Regions from separate parts of the Shinella sp. GW835-FHT14H05 genome, predicted to be linked through region 3. Evidence: riboswitches for the same ligand, from Rfam matches in the RefSeq annotation. Region 3 holds a riboswitch; each other region holds the start of a gene.
The links. Region 3 has a riboswitch for thiamine pyrophosphate ahead of thiC (phosphomethylpyrimidine synthase ThiC). Riboswitches for the same ligand answer to the same signal wherever they lie in the genome.
Positions count from the first base shown of each region.

Region 1: it holds a riboswitch for thiamine pyrophosphate, as region 3 does, so the genes downstream of both, thiD (bifunctional hydroxymethylpyrimidine kinase/phosphomethylpyrimidine kinase) here and thiC (phosphomethylpyrimidine synthase ThiC) in region 3, are expected to answer to the same signal.
Region 2: it holds a riboswitch for thiamine pyrophosphate, as region 3 does, so the genes downstream of both, thiB (thiamine ABC transporter substrate binding subunit) here and thiC (phosphomethylpyrimidine synthase ThiC) in region 3, are expected to answer to the same signal.

Region 1 is NZ_JBXAFY010000004.1:201,484-209,278, reverse strand. It holds gene cysK (cysteine synthase A) at 1-449, opposite strand, end outside; gene AC1Q6Z_RS15565 (LysE family translocator) at 583-1,200, opposite strand; gene AC1Q6Z_RS15560 (LysE family translocator) at 1,330-1,962, shown strand; gene AC1Q6Z_RS15555 (GNAT family N-acetyltransferase) at 1,963-2,853, opposite strand; gene dut (dUTP diphosphatase) at 2,858-3,331, opposite strand; gene AC1Q6Z_RS15545 (peptide chain release factor 3) at 3,425-5,005, shown strand; TPP riboswitch at 5,064-5,158, shown strand; gene thiD (bifunctional hydroxymethylpyrimidine kinase/phosphomethylpyrimidine kinase) at 5,200-6,009, shown strand; gene AC1Q6Z_RS15535 (LysE family translocator) at 6,006-6,620, opposite strand; gene AC1Q6Z_RS15530 (AraC family transcriptional regulator) at 6,694-7,494, opposite strand; gene AC1Q6Z_RS15525 (GFA family protein) at 7,497-7,795, opposite strand, start outside.
Region 2 is NZ_JBXAFY010000005.1:242,401-250,195, forward strand. It holds gene AC1Q6Z_RS17870 (ABC-F family ATP-binding cassette domain-containing protein) at 1-1,001, opposite strand, end outside; gene AC1Q6Z_RS17875 (thiamine diphosphokinase) at 1,005-1,664, opposite strand; gene AC1Q6Z_RS17880 (hypothetical protein) at 1,805-1,981, opposite strand; TPP riboswitch at 2,121-2,235, shown strand; gene thiB (thiamine ABC transporter substrate binding subunit) at 2,291-3,298, shown strand; gene thiP (thiamine/thiamine pyrophosphate ABC transporter permease) at 3,303-4,928, shown strand; gene thiQ (thiamine ABC transporter ATP-binding protein) at 4,921-5,640, shown strand; gene AC1Q6Z_RS17900 (M48 family metalloprotease) at 5,881-7,359, shown strand; gene AC1Q6Z_RS17905 (RNA polymerase factor sigma-32) at 7,569-7,795, opposite strand, start outside.
Region 3 is NZ_JBXAFY010000001.1:181,063-188,857, reverse strand. It holds gene AC1Q6Z_RS00930 (ABC transporter substrate-binding protein) at 1-198, shown strand, start outside; gene AC1Q6Z_RS00925 (YqaA family protein) at 280-717, shown strand; gene AC1Q6Z_RS00920 (sigma-70 family RNA polymerase sigma factor) at 772-1,317, shown strand; gene AC1Q6Z_RS00915 (anti-sigma factor family protein) at 1,304-2,077, shown strand; gene AC1Q6Z_RS00910 (Bax inhibitor-1/YccA family protein) at 2,106-2,822, shown strand; TPP riboswitch at 2,958-3,074, shown strand; gene thiC (phosphomethylpyrimidine synthase ThiC) at 3,169-4,989, shown strand; gene thiO (glycine oxidase ThiO) at 4,992-5,978, shown strand; gene thiS (sulfur carrier protein ThiS) at 5,975-6,172, shown strand; gene AC1Q6Z_RS00890 (thiazole synthase) at 6,174-6,947, shown strand; gene AC1Q6Z_RS00885 (thiamine phosphate synthase) at 6,944-7,549, shown strand; gene AC1Q6Z_RS00880 (amidohydrolase family protein) at 7,551-7,795, opposite strand, start outside.

The sequences.
Region 1 (7,795 bases), on a different contig from region 3:
TCCGGAATGCTGGCGGCCAGTTCCTCGGCTTTCGCGATCGCGCCCTTCATGCCCTTCGGCCCCTCGGTCAGCACCAGTTCGGCGCCGAGCAGCGCCAGCATCTTGCGGCGCTCGACGGACATGGTCTCCGGCATGGTGAGGATGAGGCGATAGCCCTTGGCGGCGGCGGCGAAGGCGAGCGCGATGCCCGTATTGCCCGAGGTCGGCTCGACCAGCGTCGACTTGCCGGGCGTGATCTTGCCCTGCGCTTCCAGCGCCTCGATCATTGCAACGCCGATGCGGTCCTTGACGGAGGCGATCGGGTTAAAGAATTCGAGCTTTGCGAGAAGGTTGGCGACGACGCCCTTCTCCTTGGCGAACTTGTCGAGCCGCACGATCGGCGTGTCGCCGATCGTCTCGGTGATGGAGGCGTAGATTCGGCCGCGGCCGGGCTTGCGGGTGTCGGTCATCGGGGGCTCCCTCGGTTCTCGTTACCGGAGAAGATAGGAGCGAATGCCGCCGGAGACGAGTCCGGATTTCGCGACAAAAGCGTTCGAAGCGGAATATTCGGACACCGATCCGGGAAAAGCCGGATCGATAACCTCAGGCCGCGCGGGTCGCGATATAGGCGGCCGTGCCGGCGAGAATGCCTGCGGCCACGCGGTTCATCCGCTGCAACGCCTTCGGCTGCTTAAGCAGAAGCCGGGCGCGCGAGGCAAGCGCGATATAGGGCACGAGCACGATCAGCAGCACGACGAAGGTCGCGGCGAGCAACACGCCATATTCCTCAAGGCCGATCGCTTCGAGGTCGACCAGCGTCGGCACGAGCGCCACGTAGAACAGCATGGTCTTCGGATTGCCGAGCGTCACGAACAGGCCGGAAAGGAAGGACATGGTCATGCTGGTCGAGCGCCGCGCCTCGATATTCTGCGGCAAGAGGCCGGTCGTCCAGAGCTTCCAGGCGATGTAGCCGAGATATAGGGCGCCGGCGATCTTGATCAGCATGAAGGTCGTGGTGAAGGTCTGCGCGATGAAGGCGAGGCCGAGGATGACCGCGGTGAGATAGATCATGTCGCCGAGGATGAGGCCGAGCCCCATGAAGAAGGTCGGCCGGAAGCCGGAGCCGAGCGCGCGGGCGACGATCGCCGTGATCCCGGGACCGGGAATGATGGCGGCGATGAACAGCGCACCGCAATAGGCGATCAGCACGGCAATGGTCATGGCAGGCTCCTTGGGCTGACGCTCTTTTAGCGCCGCCGATATCCTGCGGCAATGGTTTTGCGGCCGGCGCCTTGCCGCAAGCGCGGCTGCGGGATAGTCCTTCGTCAGATCGTCCAAGGAGAGCATGCCATGCCAGACCTGACCGGCCTTGCCGCCTTCGCCCTCATCGCGCTCGGCATGGTGCTCACCCCGGGGCCAAACATGATCTACCTCGTCTCCCGCTCGATCTGCCAGGGGCCGGCGGCTGGCCTCGTGTCGCTCTGCGGCGTGGCGCTCGGCTTCGTCTTCTATATGCTGTCGGCGGCGCTTGGCATCACCGCACTCGTGATGGCGGTGCCCTATGCCTATGATGCGCTGCGGCTTGCCGGCGTGCTCTACCTTGCCTGGCTCGCCTGGCAGGCGCTGCGCCCCGGCGGCCGCTCCGCCTTCGAGGTCAAGGCCCTGCCGCGCGACGGCAACCGGAAACTCTTCCTGATGGGGTTCCTGACGAGCCTGCTGAACCCGAAGATCGCGGTGCTCTACCTGTCCCTGCTGCCGCAGTTCATCGATCCGGCAGAAGGCAGCGTCTTTCTGCAATCGCTCGTGCTCGGCGGCACGCAGATCGCCATCAGCGTCAGCGTCAACGCGCTGATCGCCGTTTCGGCCGGCTCGATTGCCGCGCTCCTCGCCGCCCGCCCGCGCTGGCTTCTGGTGCAGCGCTGGCTGATGGGCACGGTGCTGGCCGGGCTCGCGCTGCGCATGGCGATGGAAGCCCGCCGCTGATCAGAACTCCGCCATCGGCGACAATGCGAAGGGCTGGTCCGGTCGCAGATCGGGCGCGGCGTGCAGCATGAGCACCATATCGCCCTCATCCGAAACGGCCTTGCCGTCCCATCCCAGATGATCGGGCGCAAAGTGCACGATGACCCGAGAGGGTGCGACCCGCAGGCTCGCCACAATATCTGCGAGGCGCGGGATGTGAGCGCCGACGATATCCAGCAGTTCAAAGCCGCCGTCCTCGCCCGCCTGCCAGGCAATGACGGCATCGTGCTCTTCCATCAGGTCGAGCCGCAGGTCCGGCATCAGCGATGCGTTGAAGAGGAACATTTCCCGCTGCCGCAGCGGCGCGAAACGGTCGGACACTGGCCGGCGGCCATCCAGTAGCCGGCTAAGCAAGGCAATGTCGGCTTCGCTTCCGATGTCCAGCCGCCGAACCGGGCTGGCGCGCCCTCCCACGGGTGCAGCGCCGGCAAACCGATGCTGCGCCAGCACGCGAAAACCAAGGTGCGTGTAGAGGTCCGGCTTGTCGGTCAACAGCGCGACCGCTTCGAAACCTTCCGCATCGCAATGGTCGAGCGCCGCCTCCATCACGTCGCGAAAAAGCCCTTGACCGCGATGGCTCGGCCGCACGGCGCCGGATTGCAGGCCGGCGGCGCGCACGAAGGTGCCGTTGATGACGAGCGGCAGCGAGAAGGCGCTGATATTGGCGATGCAGGTGCCTGCGGCGTCGAACCACGCGAAGGGCACGCTGGTCGGGTCCGGCCCGCCCAGCCGGTCGAGCGCGGTGATGTCGATGCCGAACGTGTCTTCCAGTAGATTGGCAAGCGCGCGCCAGGCGGCGCTGTCGCCCAGATAGTCGGAGCGGAGGACCAGCCCCGGCCGGTCGGCAGGCATGGTTCTAGCGCACGCCCGTGGAGCCGAAGCCGCCGGCGCCGCGGGTGGTTTCGCTGGTTTCCGTCGCCTCGCGCACGGCGACCTGCGTGACGGGCGCAATCACCATCTGCGCGATGCGCATGCCGCGCTCGATGACGAAGGGTTCTTCACCGAGATTGGCGAGCAGCACCTTCACCTCGCCGCGATAATCACTGTCGACCGTGCCCGGCGTGTTGAGGCAGGTGATGCCGTGCTTGAAGGCGAGGCCGGAACGGGGACGGATCTGCCCCTCGTAGCCGTGCGGGATTTCGAAGACGAAACCGGTCGGCACGAGCGCGCGTTTTCCCGGGGCCAGCGTCAGCGGTGCATCGACGGCCACGCCGGCGCGCAGGTCCATGCCGGCGGCACCCGATGTCTCATAGGCGGGAAGCTCGATGCCCTCGCCATGCGGCAGGCGGACGAGCGAAAGGGTGGGCTGGGTGGGGGCGTGCGCGTTCATGCGCCCATAAGCCGGCCACGGCACAATCCCGTCAATTGCATCTTCCGGGCGGAGCCTGTAAAGACCGCGGCAACTCACAGGATATTGCAGAAAATGGCCGAAACCCTTGCCGAGGCGGTCTCCCGCCGCCGCACCTTCGCGATCATCGCGCACCCGGACGCCGGTAAAACCACCCTCACCGAAAAGCTGCTTCTGTTCGGCGGCGCCATCCAGCTCGCCGGCGAAGTGAAGGCGAAGAAGGACCGCATCCAGACCCGCTCGGACTGGATGAAGATCGAGCGCGAACGCGGCATCTCGGTCGTCACATCCGTGATGACCTTCGAATATGACGGCAACGTCTTCAACATTCTCGACACGCCCGGCCACGAAGACTTCGCGGACGACACCTACCGCACGCTGACGGCGGTGGATGCGGCCGTCATGGTCATCGACGCCGCCAAGGGCATCGAGCCGCGAACGCTGAAGCTGTTCGAAGTCTGCCGCCTGCGCGACATCCCGATCATCACCTTCGTCAACAAGATGGACCGCGAGAGCCGCGACCCGTTCGAGATTTTGGACGAGGTGGAAGAGAAGCTGGCGCTCGATACGGCGCCGATCACTTGGCCCGTCGGCCGGTCGAAGTCGTTCTGTGGCTCCTATCATCTCGCCGACCGCACCTTCCGCGGCTCGGATACGCAGGTGCAGCCGACGAAGATCGACGATGCGACGGTGGTGGCGAAAAACCTGCCGGAAAACGAACGCACCGCCTTCATCGAGGAGCTGGAGCTTGCCCGCGAGGCCTGCCGGCCGTTCGACCGCGAGGCTTTCCTCGAAGGTCACCTGACGCCGGTCTTCTTCGGTTCGGCGCTGCGCAATTTCGGCGTGCGCGACCTCATCAACGCGCTCGGCGCCGTCGCGCCGCCGCCGCGCGACCAGGTGGCGGATGTGCGCAAGGTCCATGCGTCCGAGGACAAGATGACGGCCTTCGTCTTCAAGATCCAGGCGAACATGGACCCGAACCACCGAGACCGCATCGCCTTTGCCCGCGTCTGCTCCGGCATGCTGGAGCGCGGCATGAAGGTGCGGCTCGCCCGCACCGGCAAGCAGATCGGCCTGTCGGCGCCGCAGTTCTTCTTCGCCTCGCAGCGCCAGCTCGCCGATACGGCCTATGCCGGCGACGTGGTGGGCATTCCAAACCACGGCACGCTCCGCATCGGCGATACGCTGACGGAAGGCGAGGCGCTGGTCTTTGAAGGCGTGCCGAACTTCGCGCCGGAAATTCTGCGCCGCGTGCGGCTGGAAGACGCCATGAAGGCGAAGAAGCTGAAGGAAGCGCTCCAGCAGATGGCGGAAGAGGGCGTCGTGCAGCTCTTCTCGCCGGAGGACGGCTCGCCCGCCATCGTCGGCGTCGTCGGCGCGCTGCAGCTCGACGTCTTGAAGGAGCGGCTCCAGGGTGAATACGGCCTGCCGGTCTCCTTCGAAATGTCTCGCTTCTCCGTTTGCCGCTGGATTTCGTCGGACAGCGCGGCCGAACTCGAAAAGTTCGTCACCCAGCGCCGCGGCGATATCGCCCGCGACCTCGATGGCGATCCGGTGTTCCTGGCGCAGGATTCCTTCTCGCTGCGCTATGAATCGGAGCGCTATCCGGCCATCAAGATGGTTGCCATCAAGGAATACCACGTCACCAAGGCGTGATCGGATCGCGCACTTGCCACTTTCGGCGTGACAGGTGCCGCATCATTTGCGAAAACCGCCCCCGAGACGGGGGCGTCCGCGTGAGCGGGCTGAGAAGCACCCTTTGAACCTGAACCGGATCATGCCGGCGGAGGGAGTCGAACGGGTGCCGGCTTGCTGCCGCCCGTTGGCCGCCTCCGTCGCAGGGAGGCGAGATGGCCGACACGATTGCAAACATTCTCTCGATCGCAGGGTCCGACCCTTCCGGCGGCGCCGGCATCCAGGCCGACCTCAAGACCTTTGCGGCCCGTGGCACCTACGGCATGGCTGTTCTGACCGCGCTGACGGCGCAGAACACGCAAGGCGTTTCCAGCGTGCATCTCGTGCCGCCGGCCTTCGTCGCGGCGCAGATTGCGGATGTCTTCAGCGATGTGCGCGTCGATGCCGTGAAGATCGGCATGATCGCCTCGGCCGACATCGCCGAAGCCGTTGCCAACAGCCTGTCGTCGCGCCGCGGCCTGCCGATCGTGCTCGATCCGGTGATGGTCGCCAAGGGTGGCGCGTCCCTGCTGGCGCAGGAGGCGGTCGAGGCACTGACGCGCCGGCTGCTGCCGCGCGCCACCGTGCTGACGCCGAACCTGCCGGAAGCCGCCGCCCTCCTGGGCGAACCCGAAGCCATCGATCGGGCGGGCATGGAGGATCAGGCAAGGCGGCTTCTTACGCTCGGGCCAAAGGCGGTGCTGCTCAAGGGCGGGCATCTGCCGGGCGCCGAGAGCCCGGATGTGCTGGCGACGCCGGACTGGCTGCACTGGTTCGAAGGCGTGCGCGTGCTGACGCGCAACACCCATGGCACCGGCTGCTCGCTGTCGAGCGCGATCGCCGCGGAGCTCGGCAAGGGGCGCACGCTTACCGATGCCGCGGCGGCGGCGAAGAGTTTCATCGCCGGCGCGGTGCGCAGCTCCCACGCGTTGAACGTCGGCTCTGGCCACGGGCCGTTGCATCATTTTCACGCGCTCTGGAACTAGCGGTCGGCCAGCGCCAGCCGCAAGCCCATCAGGCCGAGCGCTGCGGCGAAGCTGCGCTGCGTCCACACCACGATCCTTGGCCGGCTCAGCACCTGCTGGCGCAGCCCCGCGGCGAGCGCGCCGTAGAGGGCGAAGACAAGGAAGGTCAGCAGCATGAAGATGCCGCCGAGAAAGAGCATCTGCGCCGTGGCGTCGGGCGCCTGCGCCGGCACGAATTGCGGCAGGAAGGCGAGGAAGAACAGCGAGAGTTTCGGGTTGAAGATATTGGTGAGGATGCCCTTGCGCACGATGCGCAGTGCCTTTTCGGCGGGCGCCTGATCCGGCCCGAGATCCAGCGCGTTGCTGTCCTTCAGCATGCTCCAGGCGATGAAGAGCAGGTAGGCGACACCGACATAGCGCAGCACCTCGAAGGCGAGCGCGCTCGCATGCAGCACCGCGGCAAGGCCGACGACGGAGGCGACGATATGCGGGATGATGCCGAGCGTGCAGCCGAAGGCGGCAAGCAGGCCGGCGCGAAAGCCGCCGCTGATGCCGAGCGCCAGCGTATAGATCACGCCGGTGCCCGGCAGGAGGATGACGACGAGCGAGGTGATGAGGAATTCTGTGGTCATGTCCGGTTTCCATGCGGCGGGGAGGCGGTAGGAAACACCGGAAGGGCGGCGGTGGTCTTGAACGAAATTGCAGTCAGGCGCGGGCCGCGAGATAGGCGCCCGGCGTATAGCCGTAGCGGCGCGTGAAATTGCGCGTCATGTGGCTCTGGTCGGCAAACCCGGCCTCGATGGCAGCTTCGGCAAGCGAGGTGCCTGTCGCGATGAGCCGCCGCGCGCGCTCCGTCCGGCGCTGGAGCAGATAGGCATGCGGCGTCAGGCCCGTGCTGCGGGCGAAGTCACGCACAAGCCGGAAGCGGCCGAGCCCGCAATCCGCCGCAAGATCGTCCAGCGTGGCGCTGGCGGCCGGGTCCTCGTCGAGCCGTTGGCGGGCTTGCGCAATGGCCGAGGAGGCGATGGTTTCGCGCTTGGGTGCCCGCTCCTGCAAGGCGGCGGCGAGCAGCAGGAGGAGGCGTTCGTCCCGGGCGAGGGCAGCGGCGCGCTCGTCGAGTAGGGAGGCGAGCAGCGCCGAAACGAGCCCGGCAATGCGGCCGTCCTTCAGCACCGGCGCATGAAATTCCGCGCACGGCCGGCCCTCGAAAATATCCTCCGCTGCGGCCGCAACTATAGCCGGCTGCATGTAGAGCATGCGCCAGGCGCGCGGGGCGTCGCCCAGCGGCGCGCCGTCATGCACCTCGCCGGGATTGACGGTGATGGTATTGCCGGCTTCGGCCTCGACCATGCCGCGCCCGCTTGCCGATTTCTGCGCGCCGCGCTCGACAACGCCGATGCCGTAGGTCTCATGGGTGTGGCGCGCAAAACTCAGGCGGCTGTCGGCGATGACGGCCTCGATGCCGTCGATGCCCGTCCTGAAGATCTGGAAGCGCTCGGCCGCCATGGTCAATCCCGCATCACGCCGGGAAGGGCGGCCGTCTCGCCGAACCAGTCGGTGGCGGAGGTGCACCATATCTGGCGCACCGGTTTCAGGCCGGCGCGCTGGTTGATGCTGCCCCAGCGGATGCCCCAGGTTTCGGCCGATTCGCCCGTTCCGGTCGAAAAAAGCGGCGTGCCGCATTCCGGGCAGAAATAGAGCAGGCGCTTGCGGCCGCTTTCGGCGCTCTTGGTGTAGAGTTTCGGCGGGTTTGCGGTGAGGCGCAGGGCGTCGCGCGGCACGCTGGCGGTGACGCGATAGGGCGAGC
Region 2 (7,795 bases), on a different contig from region 3:
GGCGCGAGCTGGCCGGTCAGCATCTTGAGCAGCGTCGTCTTGCCGGCGCCGTTCGGGCCGACGAGGCCGATGCAATCACCGCGATGCACGCGGATCGAGAAGGGCGCGACGATGGTGCGCTCGCCGTAAGCCTTGGTGATCTTTTCCGCCTCGATCACCAGCTTGCCGGATTCCTGGGCGTCGGAGGCGCTCGCCTGCACGCTGCCCTGTGGCCCCTTGTGGCCGCGGTAGCGCGAGCGCAGATCGTGCAGCGCGCCGAGGCGGCGCATGTTGCGCTTGCGGCGTGCCGTCACGCCGTAGCGCAGCCAGTGTTCCTCGCGCTCGATCGCCTTGCCGAGCTTGTGCTGTTCCAGTTCCTCGGCCTCCAGCACCTCGTCGCGCCAGGCTTCGAAATGGCCGAAACCGCGGTTCAGCCGCCGCGACTGGCCGCGGTCGAGCCAGACGGTGGCGTTGGAGACCTTTTCGAGGAAACGACGGTCGTGCGAGATGACGACGAGGGCCGAGCGGGTCGATTGCAGCTCGCCTTCCAGCCATTCGATGGTCGGCAGGTCGAGATGGTTGGTCGGCTCGTCGAGCAGAAGGATGTCCGGTTCCGGGGCCATGACGCGGGCGAGTGCCGCGCGGCGCGCCTCGCCGCCCGAAAGCGACGCCGGGTGCTCGGCGCCGGTCAGCCCCAGATGTTCGAGCAGGTAGGTGACGCGATAGGGATCGTCGCTCGGGCCGAGGCCCGCTTCGGCATAGGCGGCGACCGTCTCGTAGCCGTCGAAATCCGGCGCCTGGTGCAGGTAGCGGATGGTGGCGGAGGGGTGGCGGAACACTTCGCCGGACTGCGCTTCCGCCAGGCCGGCGGCGATCTTCATCAGCGTCGACTTGCCCGAGCCATTGCGGCCGACAAGGGAGATGCGGTCGCCGGGCTCGACTTGCAGGCTGGCGCCGGCAAGCAGCGGCGTGCCGCCGAAGCTCAGGAAGATATCGTCGAGTTTGAGGATGGGCGGTGCCAAGGGTCAGGCTCCTGAAAGGTCATAGGGCCGGGCGATGAAGATCGCGCGGCCGGAGGCGAGCGAAAGGCGAACCGGCCCTTCCGCGACGTTGGAAATGGTGCGCGACGAGCCGAAGGGCAAGGAAAAGTCCTTCAGCGGATAACGCACGTTGCCGATGTCGAGGCCGGCAAGCGGCGAGAGGCCGAGCACGGAAAACAGGCTGCCCTTCGGCAGGTCGATCTCGCGCGTGCCGGGCAGGAGCGGCCAGGCCTCCTCCGTGCCGGAGGTGAGCTTGATGGCAAAACCCTGCTCTTCCAGCGACACGGCATGGATGAGGTGCATCAGCGCATGGTCGGAGCGCTCGCCGCCGAGCGCGCCGGCCAGCACGATTTTTTGCGCGCCGCGCTCGATGGCGACGGAGACGGCGATGGCGCCGTCGGTCTCGTTCTTGGCGACGGGATAGGGCTGGCGTTCGATATCCGGCCAGGCGTCCAGCAGCTCCGGCGGGGTGGAATCGAAATCGCCGACCCAGATTTCCGGTCTCACGCCGAGCGCCGCCGCGTGGCGCATGCCGCCATCGGCCGCCACGAAACGCGCGCCCGCAACATCCGCGGCAAGGCGCGGCGTCGCCTGGAGCGCGCCTCCCAGGAGGACGACGAAGAACGGGTCTGTCGGTGCGGGCATGGTCATGGCTGATGCCCTTAGCGCATGTTCTCCAGAAAGGGAAAGATTTTGGCGGGACGCCTGTCGTAACCGCAAACGGCAAAGGACCCGGATGCAGGGGACATCCGGGCCTTGGGGGAGGTCAGCGGGGTTAAGAAGGCTTACTTGCAGACCTTGATCTTCTTGATGATGACGTTGCCGTAGTAGTCGTAGGACTTCACCTTCTTGATGAAGCAATGCGGCTTGTAGCCGTAGCTGTAATAGCCGGCCTGCGAGGGGGCGGCGAAGGAGATGGCGGCGACGGCTGCGATGGCGGCGGAAATGATGATCTTGCGCATGGAAGTTTCTCCTGATCTCTGAGGGATGAGCCTCTCTCATCCAGTGATCAGACTTTCCCACATCGCCCCGCCGCGCGCTGTTCCGCATGGAACAGGGCCTTGCCTCTTGCGCCGCGCTGCAAGCGGGATTATGCCTTGCCTTGCTCTAACGGGGTGCCACGCGGGTTTTCGACCCACTGGCTGAGAGGCGGTTCCGCCAACCCGAAGAACCTGATCCGGCTCGTACCGGCGGAGGGATTAGACGGCACATTCCAGCGCCCTATTCCCGTTTTGTGAACAGAAGTTTGTGAACAGACTAGGGAGGCGCCGATGCGCAAGACATTCCTCACCTCGATCGCGGCCCTTGCCGTTTCCTTCGCCTTGCCTGCGCTGGCGCAGGAAAAGACGCTGACCGTCTATACCTATGAGAGCTTCGTTTCCGAATGGGGCCCGGGGCCGAAGGTGGCTGAAGCCTTCGCCAAGACCTGCGGCTGCAAGGTCGAATGGGTCGGCGTCGCCGATGGCGTCGAGCTCCTGACGCGCCTCAAGCTCGAAGGTGAGGGCACCAAGGCCGACGTGGTGCTCGGCCTCGACACCAACCTCATCACCGAGGCGAAGGCGACCGGGCTCTTCGAAGCGCATGGTCTGTCGCCGGAAGGCCTGACGGTGCCGGGCGGCTTTTCCGACGACACGTTCCTGCCCTACGACTATGGCCATTTCGCCGTCATCTACGACACCGAGACGATAAAGACGCCGCCGACGAGCCTGAAGGAGCTGGTCGAGGGTGATCCGGCGCAGAAAATCGTCATCGAGGACCCGCGCACGTCCACCCCGGGGCTCGGCCTGCTGCTCTGGGTGAAGTCCGTCTATGGCGACAAGTCCGGTGAGGCCTGGGGCAAGCTCAAGGATCGCGTGCTGACGGTCACGCCCGGCTGGTCGGAGGCTTACGGCCTCTTCACCAAGGGCGAGGCGCCGATGGTGCTGTCCTACACGACGTCGCCGGCCTATCACGTCATCGCCGAAAACACCGAGCGCTACAAGGCGGCCGCCTTCTCCGAAGGGCACTATGTGCAGATCGAAGTGGCCGGCCTGACGCGCACTTCCGACGACAAGGATCTTGCGCGGCAGTTCCTGACCTTCATGACCGGGCCGGATTTCCAGTCGATCATTCCGGAAACCAACTGGATGATGCCGGCCGGCAAGACCAAGGACCCGCTGCCTGCCGCCTTCGACGCGCTGGTGAAGCCGGAAAAGACCTTCCTGATGTCGTCGGACGAGGTCGCGGCCAACCGCAAGGCCTGGATCGACGAATGGCTCGCCGCCATGAGCGCCAAATAAGGTGATGTTCTTCGCCCGCGCCGAACGCCGGACGCTGCGCGTCGCCGGGGGGTTTGCCCTCGGCGTCGTGCTCGTCTTCGTCGGCGCGGCGACGGCCGTGCTTCTGGCGCATGCGGGCGGCGGGGGCGGTGCGCCGCTCTTCGACGCCTATATCTGGCGGGTCGCGCAGTTCACGCTGCTGCAGGCGACGCTGTCGACCTTGCTTTCTATAATACTCGCCATTCCTGTTGCCCGGGCGCTCGCCCGGCAGCGGGATTTTTGGGGGCGGGTCTGGATCATCCGGCTTTCCGTCGTGCCGCTCGGCCTGCCGGCGCTGGTGGCCGCACTCGGCGTCATCGAGATCTGGGGGCGGCAGGGCGTCGTCAATGATCTTTTACGGCTCGGTGGCTTGCAAAACCCGGTCAGCGTCTATGGCCTCACCGGCATCCTGATCGCCCATGTCTTCTTCAACCTGCCGCTCGCCGCGCGCTTCCTGCTTGCCGCCCTCGATCGCATTCCGCCGGAATATTGGCTGAGTTCGGCCAATCTCGGCATGGGCAATGGTGCGGTCTTCCGGCTGATCGAATGGCCGGTCATCCGCCGCGTGCTGCCGGGCATCGCGGGCCTCGTCTTCATGCTCTGCGCGACGAGTTTCACCATCGTGCTGACGCTCGGCGGCGGGCCTGCGGCCACCACCATCGAGGTGGCGATCTACCAGGCGCTGCGCTTCGATTTCGATCCCCAGCGCGCCGTGCTGCTCGCCTTCCTGCAAATCCTGGTCACGGCGGCGCTGCTCTGGCTGATCTCGCTGTTCGGCAGGCCGCCGGACGAGGGGGTGACGGCGGGCCGCGCGATCCGCCGTTTCGATGGTCGCCGGCGGCGCGTGACCGATGGTTTCGTCATCCTCGCCTTCACGCTGTTCACCGCGGCCCCGCTCGCGGCCACCCTCGCCTCCGGCCTTTCCGCGGATTTTGGCCGGCTGGCGGTCGATCCGCTGCTGCAGAGGGCGCTGTTCACCAGCCTCGCCATCTCCTTCGCCTCGGCCAGCCTCAGCCTTGCGATTGCGCTGCCCATTGTGCTCGTGCCACGCCTTGCCGAGACCGGCGATGCCGGCCTTACAACGCGGCTGATCGGCCGGGCGCTGCCGGCCACAGGCTCGCTGATCCTGCTCGTGCCGCCGGTCGTCGTCGCGACGGGCTGGTTTCTGGTGCTGCGCCTGTTCGGCGAGACCGGGCGTTTCGCGCCCGCCATCATCACCGTCATCAATGCGCTGATGGCGCTGCCCTTCGTCGTGCGTGTGCTGGAGCCCGCCTATCGCACACACCTGTCGCGCACCGCGCGGCTGGCGCTGAGCCTCGGCGTCACCGGCATGCATCGCCTGCGATGGATCGACTGGCCGGCGCTGAAGAAACCCTTCCTCACCGCCTTCGCCTTCGCCATGGCGCTGTCGCTCGGCGACCTCGGCGCCGTCGCCATCTTCGGTGCGGATGGTTTCGTGACGCTGCCCTGGTTGCTCTTCTCCCGCATGGCGAGCTATCGCACGGCGGATGCCGCGGGCATCGCGCTAATCCTCGGCGTGATATGCCTTCTGCTGACGCTGCCCTCGACCGCAGTCGACCGAACGACCGAAAGACCTGCCGCCGATGCCTGATACCGCGATCCGCCTTTCCGACGTCACCGTGCGTTTCGACGAGAAGCGGCTCGCTTTCGACTGCGCCATTCCCGCCGGTGCCGCGGTCGCCGTCGCAGGCCCGTCGGGTGCGGGAAAGTCCACCCTGTTCAACGTGATCGCCGGCTTCCAGAAACCGGCGACGGGCACGGTCGCGCTGCTCGGTCAGGACATGGCGGCGCGCGATCCCGCGGAGCGGCCGGTCTCGATCATCTTCCAGGACAACAATCTCTTCGCGCATCTGAGCGTTGCCGAAAATGTCGGGCTCGGCATCGATCCGGGGCTGAAGCTCGATACGGCGGCGCGCCAGCGCGTGTTTTCGGCGCTGTCGCGCGTCGGGCTTGGCGGTTACGAGCGGCGCATGCCGGGCTCGCTTTCCGGCGGCGAGCGGCAGCGGGTGGCGCTTGCCCGCGCGCTGGTGCGGCGCCGGCCGATCCTCCTGCTCGACGAGCCCTTCGCGGCCCTCGACCCGGCCATGCGGGCGGACATGGCCAAACTGCTCTCGGAGCTTCGCGCCGAGACGAAAAGCACCCTGCTCTTCATCACCCACCAGCCGGAGGATATCCGCCGGCTTGCCGACCGGGTGATGTTCCTGGAGGCCGGCGTGATCCTGCTCGATGCGCCGGCGGATGAATTCCTCGTGAGCCGGCATCCACCAGCCGTTGCAAAATTCCTCGGTCATTCCGCGATTTAGCGGGCTGGGGCTGTTTTTGCCCCGCCACCCCGCCACAATTTGGACGCCCCCCTGTGTCACCGGAGCCACAAGGGAACCGTTTGTCGAATCGGGAGTTGCCGGCCGGGTATGGTGCGTCTATCTCATCCATTCGAAGGCGCGAACATGGGTGTTTCGACTGCACCTAAGGGTTGCGGTTCGGACGTGGACCCTTTAGGGCTGTGGGCAGAAGAGATGGCGAAAGCAACGCAGGAAGCTGCAATGGTATCCGGGCGCGGGGTTTTGAGACCTGTCGCGGCGCTGGTGCTTGCCGGCATGCTGCTGTCCGGCTGCCAGTCGATCATCGAGCAGACCTATGAGCCGACGATCTCGCCCTCTTCCAATCCGCAGATCGTCGAAGAGGTGCAGAAGAACGATCCGCGCGCCCAGATGGGTGCGCGCGAGCATCCGCGCATCGTGGCGAGCTATGGCGGCGAATACAAGGACGCCAAGACAGAGCGGCTCGTCGCGCGCATTGCCGGCGCGCTGACGCTCGTCTCGGAAAACCCGAACCAGTCCTACCGCATCACCATCCTGAATTCGCCGGCGATCAACGCCTTCGCGCTGCCGGGCGGTTATCTTTACGTGACGCGCGGCCTGCTGGCACTCGCCAATGACGCCTCGGAAGTGGCGGCCGTGCTGTCGCATGAGATGGCGCACGTCACTGCCAACCACGGCATCGAGCGGCAGAAGAAGGAAGAGGCGGAGGTCATCGCGAGCCGCGTGGTGGCCGAAGTGCTCTCCAGCAACATTGCCGGCAAACAGGCCTTGGCGCGCGGGAAACTGCGGCTTGCCGCCTTCTCGCGCAACCAGGAGCTCCAGGCCGATGTCATCGGCGTGCGCATGCTGGGCGAGGCGGGTTACGACCCCTATGCGGCGGCGCGCTTCCTCGATTCCATGGCCGCCTATGCGCGCTTCACCGCGGTCGATCCCGATTCCGACCAGAGCCTCGACTTCCTGTCGAGCCACCCGAACGCGCCTCAGCGCGTGGAGCTTGCGCGCCTCCATGCGCGCGCCTTCGGCGCGGAAGGCACGAACGGCGATCGCGGCCGCGACTATTACCTCGCCGGCATCGACGGCCTGCTCTACGGCGATGCGCCGGAAGAGGGCTATGTGCGCGGCCAGACCTTCCTGCACGGCAAGCTCGGCATCCGCTTCGACGTGCCGGCCGGGTTCCAGATCGACAACAAGGCCGACGCGGTGCTTGCGACGGGACCGGGCGACGTGGCGATCCGCTTCGACGGTGTGGCCGACAGCCGCAAGCAGGACCTGGTCAACTATATTTCGAGCGGCTGGGTGACGGGGCTGCGGCCGGAAACCATCCAGCCGATCATGATCAACGGGCTGGAGGGCGCCACCGCCAAGGCTGCCGCCGACCGCTGGGACTTCGACGTCACGGTGGTGCGCATCGACGACCAGATCTACCGCTTCCTGACGGCCGTGCCGGCGGGTTCGAAGTCGCTGGAGCCGACGGCTGCCACCCTCAGGGCCTCGTTCCGCAAGCTGACGGCCCCGGAAGTCGCCTCGCTGAAGCCGCTCAGGGTCCGCGTCATCTCGGCACGCGCCGGCGACACCGTCGCCTCGCTTGCCGGGCGCATGATGGGCACCGACCGCAAGCTCGACCTGTTCCGGCTGATCAACGCGATGACGGTGACCAGCACGGTGCGGCCGGGCGAAAAGTTCAAGATTATCAGCGAGTAGTTGGCGCGCGCGGATGGCGCCAGACCGTGGATCCTCGGGTCAAGCCCGAGGATGACGGAGTTTTCTGAGATGTTTGGGAATGACGGATAGAGTGCTGCTCACGGAGCCGCTAACCGACCTTGCCTTACGGAGAGCCTCGCCAGACTTGCTGGGCAATCCTCCCCTCCGTCATCCTCGGGCTTGACCCGAGGACCCATCGGCAACGCGCCTCAAGCGTAGGCGAAATCCGTGGTCTTGCTTATCAGCACGGCCTTCAGCTTTTCCAGCGCCCGGTTCTCGATCTGGCGCACGCGTTCCTTGGAAATGCCGAGCAGGGAGCCCAGTTCCTCCAGCGTCGCGCCGTTCTCCGCCAGGCGGCGGGCGCGGATGATCTTCATCTCGCGCTCGTTGAGCTGGCCGAGTGCCGCGTGCAGCCAATGATGGCGGCGTTCACCGT
Region 3 (7,795 bases):
GCGGCCTTCCGCGCTGCGCTGAAGGAGGCGGATTTCGCCTCGGTGCGCGGGAAATTCAAGTTCAACAAGAACAACCATCCGATCCAGGACATCTACGTGACCGAGGTTGTGAAGGAAGGCGACGTCTTGACCAACAAGATCATCGCCACCGCCTTCACCGATCACGGCGACGCCTACGCCGACAAGTGCGCGATGTAATCCGCGAGCAAGCACCCGCCCCCAAGGCGGGTGCCCTCCCTAACCTTCCGGACCGGTTGCCTTGCCCCTAGCCCATATCTAATGAGCACGCTCGCAGCCTATGGCGGCCTTTTCCTGGCCGCGCTTATCGCCGCGACCATCCTTCCCGCACAGTCGGAAGCGGTTCTGGCTGGCCTGCTGGCGACCGAAACCTATTCGCCGGCATTGCTGATCCTCGTCGCCGGCATCGGCAATGTGCTCGGCTCCGTCATCAACTGGCTGCTCGGCCGCGGCGTGGAGCGTTTTCGCGAGGCTCGCTGGTTCCCCGTCAACGCCAAGAACCTCGACCGCGCCGGGCGCTGGTATCGCAAATATGGCTGGTGGAGCCTGCTTTTGAGCTGGATGCCGATCATCGGCGATCCGCTGACCGTCGCTGCCGGCATCATGCGCGAGCCGTTTCCACGGTTCCTGGTCGTGGTCGCAATCGCGAAGTTCGGCCGCTACATCGTGCTGGCCGCCCTTGTGCTGCACTGGCTGTGAACTTTTTTATGCCGGCGATGGAATGAGGATCGGTCGGCTCTCGTATACTGGGTCATGAACGGAAAGACACCCGGCTTCAACGTGATCGGACAGCTTGCAGCGCTCAGGCGCTACGCACTGTCGCTCGTCCGCAATCCGGACGATGCCGAAGACCTCGTGCATGACGCGCTGGTGAAGGCCTACGAGCGCCAGTCGACCTTCCGCACCGGCGCCAATGTGCGCAACTGGCTGATGTCGATCCTGCACAACGCCCATGTCGACCGCCTGCGCCAGCGCCGCTCCCAGCAGCGCCGTCACGATGCGGCTGCGGAACTGGGCGAGACCTCCGTGCCGGCGAACCAGGATCATTCGGTGCGCCTGACGCAGCTGCGCAACGCCTTCTTCGCGCTGTCGGAAGAACAGCGTGCCGCACTCCATCTCGTCGCGATCGAGGAACTTTCCTACCAGGAGGCGGCCGATACGCTCGGCATTCCGGTCGGCACGCTGATGTCGCGTGTCGCCCGCGCCCGCGAGCGCCTGCGCGCCTTTGAACAGAACGGCGCTACCGCGACCGTCCCCCATCTCAGAATCGTCGGAGGCACTGGCGATGACCAGCAATGACCCGATCCTCGAATCCGATCTCAACGCCTATGTCGACGACCAGCTCGCCGTCGGCCGGCGCATCGAGGTCGAGGCTTATCTGTCGGAACGGCCGGAGATCGCCGCCCAGATCATGAAGGACCTGCGCGTGCGCGACGAACTGCGCCTGGCGCTCGCCGATCACCGCGCGGTGACGCGGCAGGCGACGCGCGAAGCCGCACGCCTGCTGGAACGTTCGCTCGCCCGCCGCCGCATCTTCTCCGTCTTCCGTCGCGCCGCTGCCATCGCCCTGTTCGTGGCCGCCGGCTGGACCGCGCATGCCGTGCTCGGCCCCTTCGGCGCGACCGAGGTCATCGCCTCCACCCCGCCGCCCGCCTTCGTGGAAGAAGCCGTGCGGGCGCACAAGACCACGCTCATCCGCGATGCGATGAGCTCGCAGCCGGAAGCTGCCGTCTTCGACCCGGCCGAAATCCGCTCCGCGACGGCGATCGTCCTGCCGGACCTGCCGAAGGGCTGGGCCGTGGTCGACACACAGGTGTTCCCCTCGGCCTATGGCCCGAGCGTCGAGCTGGTGCTGGAGCCGAAGAAGGACGAACGCCTGTCGCTCTTCGCCGTGCGGCCCGGCTCGTTCGGCGTGCAGCACGTCCTGCTCTTCCACGCCGATAATGCCCGTGCCGCCTACTGGCAGATCGGCGACGTCGCCTATGCGCTGGTGTCGGAAAGCCGCAAGGCCGACGACCTGGCAGAGACCGCGCGGGACCTCTCGCGCACGCTTTACTGATCAACCGTTCCACCGAAGGAGACCCATGATGGAACCCGTACAACAGCGATTTGGCTATGGCGCGCAGGCGCAGTCGGCCGCCCTCTTCGACGAGGGCCTGCGCAAGCACATGCTGCGCGTCTACAACTACATGGGCGCAGGCCTGGTCATCACCGGCCTTATCGCCTTCTTCGTCGGCTCGACGCCGGCGCTCTACGTGCCGATCTTCTCCTCGCCGCTCAAGTGGGTGGTGATGCTGGCGCCGCTCGCCTTCGTCTTCTTCTTTTCGTTCAAGATCCAGACGATGTCGGCCAGCACCGCGCAAGCGACCTTCTGGGCCTTCTGCGCCGTCATGGGCCTGTCGCTCGCCTCGGTGTTCCTCGTCTTCACCGGCATGAGCATCGCCCGCACCTTCTTCATCGCCGCCACGATGTTTGGCACGACGAGCCTCTACGGCTACGTCACGAAGCGTGACCTGTCGAAGTTCGGCTCGTTCCTGATCATGGGCCTGATCGGCGTGGTCATCGCCTCGATCGTCAACATCTTCCTCGGCTCCACCGCGCTGCAGTTCGCGATCTCCGTAATCGGCATCGTCGTGTTCGTCGGCCTCACCGCCTGGGACACGCAGAACATCAAGGAGCAGTATGCCGAAAACATCGACCAGGAATCGCAGCAGAAGATGGCCGTGTTCGGCGCGCTTTCGCTCTACCTGAACTTCGTCAACATCTTCCAGCTGCTGCTGAACTTCACCGGCGAACGCGAATAGTTTTCGCGAATGATTTCAAAGGGAACGGCGGGGCAAAACCCCGCCGTTTCTTTTTGTATGCGGCGCAACATATAGTAAGTAAAAACTTACATATTTTACCTTGTTGACAAATCGTCCCCGAGCGTCTTTGCTTAAAGCATTCACCAGGGGGGTCCCGACAAGGGGCTGAGATACTGCTGGCTTTCGCAGCGCAGTGACCCGTTGAACCTGATCCAGTTCATACTGGCGTAGGGACGGTGCAAGCGCTGTTTTGGCATGTGATCCGATGTCCGGATTCCGTGTCGGCGTCTTTCCATCATTCCGGCTCTAGGACTGGGTCTCGAACTTCGAACCTTGGAGCCTCACGATGAATATTGCCGCCCAAAAGCTCACCCCGACCGTCACCACCGGCGCCTTGCCCGCCTCGCGGAAAATCCACATCCCCGGCGAGCAGCACCCGGATATCCGCGTGCCGCTGCGCGAAATCGCCCTGCACCCGACCGCCGGCGAACCGCCGGTCGTGGTCTACGATGCCTCCGGCCCCTACACCGATCCCACCCATGTCGTTTCCATCGAAAGCGGCCTGCCGCGGCTACGCGAAAGCTGGGTCGCCGCCCGCGGCGACGTGCAGGATTACGAGGGCCGCCATATCCGCCCGGAGGACAACGGTTTTGCCACCGGCGAGCGGCTGACGCCGGAATTCCCCATCCGCAACCACCCACGCCGGGCGAAGGACAGCAAGGCGGTGACGCAGCTCGCCTATGCGCGGGCCGGCATCGTCACCCCCGAAATGGAGTTCATCGCCATCCGCGAAAACCTCGGCCGCAAGGCCGTGAAGGAAGCGCTTGTCCGCGACGGCGAGAGCTTTGGCGCGCATATTCCGGATTTCGTCACGCCGGACTTCGTCCGCCAGGAGGTCGCGAGCGGCCGCGCGGTCATCCCCGCCAACATCAACCATCCGGAAGCCGAGCCGATGATCATCGGCCGGAACTTCCTGGTTAAGATCAACGCCAATATCGGCAATTCCGCCGTCACCTCCTCGATGGCCGAGGAAGTGGAGAAGATGGTCTGGGCGATCCGCTGGGGTGCCGATACGGTCATGGACCTGTCGACCGGCCGCAACATCCACAATATCCGCGAATGGATCATCCGCAATGCGCCGGTTCCGATCGGCACTGTGCCGCTCTACCAGGCGCTGGAAAAGGTGAACGGCATTGCCGAGGACCTCACCTGGGAGGTCTACCGCGACACGCTGATCGAGCAGGCCGAACAGGGCGTCGACTATTTCACCATCCATGCAGGCGTGCGGCTCGCCTACATCCCGCTCACCGTCAACCGCGTCACCGGCATCGTCTCGCGCGGTGGCTCGATCATGGCGAAGTGGTGTCTTCATCACCACCGCGAAAGCTTCCTCTATGAGCATTTCGACGAAATCTGCGACATCGCGCGGGCCTATGACGTCACCTTCTCGCTCGGCGACGGCCTGCGGCCCGGCTCGATTGCCGACGCCAACGACGCCGCGCAGTTCGCCGAACTGGAGACGCTTGGCGAGCTGACCAAGATCGCCTGGGCAAAAGACTGCCAGGTCATGATCGAAGGCCCCGGCCATGTGCCGATGCACAAGATCAAGGAGAACATGGACAAGCAGCTGAAAGTCTGTGGCGAGGCGCCGTTCTACACGCTCGGCCCACTGACGACCGACATCGCCCCCGGCTACGACCACATCACGTCGGGCATCGGCGCCGCGATGATCGGCTGGTTCGGCACCGCCATGCTCTGCTACGTCACGCCGAAGGAGCATCTCGGCCTGCCCGACCGCGACGACGTAAAGGTCGGCGTGATTACCTACAAGATCGCTGCGCATGCCGCCGACCTCGCCAAGGGCCACCCGGCCGCGAAGCTGCGCGACGACGCCCTGTCGCGTGCCCGCTTCGAGTTCCGCTGGGAGGACCAGTTCAATCTGTCGCTTGACCCGGAAACCGCTCGCTCCTTCCACGACGAGACGCTGCCCAAGGAGGCGCACAAGGTGGCGCATTTCTGCTCCATGTGCGGCCCGAAATTTTGCTCCATGCGCATCTCGCACGATATCCGCGCCGAGGCGCAGAAGGAGGGGCTGGAGGCGATGGCGGCAAAATTCCGCGAGGGCGGCGATCTCTACATGCCGCTCGAAACAACAGCCGGAGAATGACCATGCGCATCCTTGTCAAGGGGGCCGGCGTTGCCGGCCTCACGGTCGCCTGGCAGCTCTATCGCCACGGTCTCGACGTCACGATCAGGGAGCGCGCCGAAAAGGCCGGCGCCGGCGCCTCCGGTTTTGCCGGCGGCATGCTGGCGCCCTGGTGCGAGCGGGAAAGTGCTGAAGAGCCGGTTCTGACACTCGGCCGGCTCGCCGCCGACTGGTGGGAAGCGGCCGTCCCCGGCCATGTGCACCGCCGGGGAACGCTGGTCGTCGCCGGCGGGCGCGACGCCGGCGAGCTCGACCGTTTCGCCGGCCGCACCAGCGGTTGGGAATGGCTGGACGAAGCGGGGATTGCGGCGCTGGAGCCGGATCTCGCCGGCCGTTTCCGCAAGGCGCTGTTCTTCCGGCAGGAAGCGCATCTCGATCCGCGGAAGGCGCTTTCCGCGTTGACCGCCGGGCTTGAGGACGGCCGCATGCGCTTCCTCTACGGCCAGGCCGGGGAGCCTAACGAAGGCCGCTACGATCGGGTGATCGACTGCACCGGCGCCTCGCGGATCGGCCACATGCCGGAGCTGCGCGGCGTGCGCGGCGAGATGTTCATCCTCGAAACCGGCGAGATAAAACTCTCCCGCCCCGTCCGCCTGCTGCATCCGCGCCACCCGATCTACATCGTCCCGCGGGAAAAGAACCGCTTCATGGTGGGTGCAACGATGATCGAAAGCGAGGATGCCGACCCCATCACCGCCCGCTCGCTGATGGAGCTGCTCAACGCCGCCTACGCCCTGCACCCCGCCTTCGGCGAGGCGCGGCTTGCGGAAACCGGCGCCGGCGTGCGCCCCGCCTTCCCCGACAATCTTCCGCGCGTGACGGAGGACGGCAACACCATCCACGTCAACGGCCTCTACCGCCACGGCTTCCTGCTGGCGCCGGCCATGGCCGGAGAGGTCGCGCGGCGCCTCGTCGCCCAACAGCAGCAACCGGAAAGGAGGGCATCATGACCTTCATCATCAATGGCGAGGAGCAGGATGTCGCCGCCGCAACGCTCGCCGACCTGCTCTCCGCCCTCGACTACGAGGGCGACTGGCTGGCGACCGCGGTGAACGGTGAGCTGGTGCACCGCGAGGACCGCGATGCCTTCACGCTCGGCGCGCGCGACCGGATCGAAATCCTCTCGCCCATGCAGGGAGGTTGAGATGCTGAAGCTCTACGACGTAGAGGTGCAGTCCCGCCTCCTGCTCGGCACCGCGCGCTATCCCTCCCCCGCCATCCTAGCGGAAGCGGTGCGGCGCTCGAAGGCGGAGATCGTCACCGTGTCGCTGCGCCGCGAGACGGCCGGCGGCAAGGGCGGCGGCGCCTTCTTCGAGCTGATCCGCGAGCTCGGCGTGCGCGTGCTGCCCAACACCGCCGGCTGCCACAGCGTGCAGGAGGCCGTGCTGACCGCCAAGATGGCGCGCGAGGTTTTCCGCACCGACTGGATCAAGCTGGAGGTGATCGGCCATCACGATACGCTGCAACCGGATGTCTTCGGCCTCGTCGAGGCGGCACGCATCCTCACCGACGAGGGCTTTCAGGTCTTCCCCTACACGACCGACGACCTCGTCGTCGCCGAAAAGCTTCTCGAAGCCGGCTGCCGCGTGCTGATGCCCTGGTGCGCGCCGATCGGCTCGGCGATGGGGCCGGTTAACCCGATGGCGCTGCGCACCTTCCGGGCGCATTTTCCGGATATCCCACTGATCGTCGACGCCGGCATCGGCCGGCCCTCGCATGCGGCCAGCGTCATGGAACTCGGCTACGACGCCGTGCTGCTCAACACCGCCGTCGCGGGGGCCGGCGATCCCGCCGCCATGGCCGAGGCCTTTGCGCTCGCCATCGATGCCGGCCGTCTTGCGCACGAGGCCGTGCCTCTGGAGCCACGCGACCTGGCCGTTCCCTCCACCCCCGTCATCGGAAAGGCCGTCTTCTCATGAAGCTCGATCCCTTCTACCTCATCGTCGACAGCGCCGACTGGATCGAGCGCCTCGTGCCGATCGGCGTCAAGCTGGTGCAACTGCGCATGAAGGATTTGCCGGACGACCGGCTGCGCGCCGAAATCCGCCGCGCCAAAACCATCTGCGCCGACCACGGCTGCCAGCTCATCGTCAACGACTACTGGCAGATCGTCATCGAGGAAGGCTGCGATTTCGTGCATCTCGGCCAGGAGGATCTGGCGGTGGCCGATGTCGCCGCCATTCGTGCGGCGGGAATGAAGCTCGGCCTCTCCACCCATGACGAGGCCGAACTACACATCGCGCTCAGGGAAAAGCCTGACTATGTGGCGCTCGGCCCGGTCTGGCCGACGATCCTGAAGAAGATGAAATGGGCGCCGCAGGGCGTCGAGCGACTCAGCGACTGGAAAGCGCGCATCGCGCCTGTTCCCCTCGTCGCCATCGGCGGCCTCAACCCGGACCGCCTGGAGGCCGTCTTCGAAAACGGCGCTGACAGCGCCGCCGTGGTAACCGATATCACGCTGAACGCGGATCCGGAGGCGCGCACGCGTGAATGGATCGAGCGCACGGCGCGCTGGCGCTAGTTCAGACCTTCCAGAGCCGTTTGGCGTTTTCTGCAAACACGCGGGCCTTGTCTTCCAGGCTAACGCCGGAGAGCAGGGCCTGCGTCGCGCCGATCCAGGTGGAAAGCCCGCCACCGAGCGTGCAGACCGGCCAGTCGCTGCCCCAGACCATGCGGTCGAAGCCAAAACTTTCCGCCACATGGGCGAAGTAGGGTTTCAGGTCCTCCAGCGTCCAGTTTTCCGCGCCATAGGCCGAAATGCCGGAGA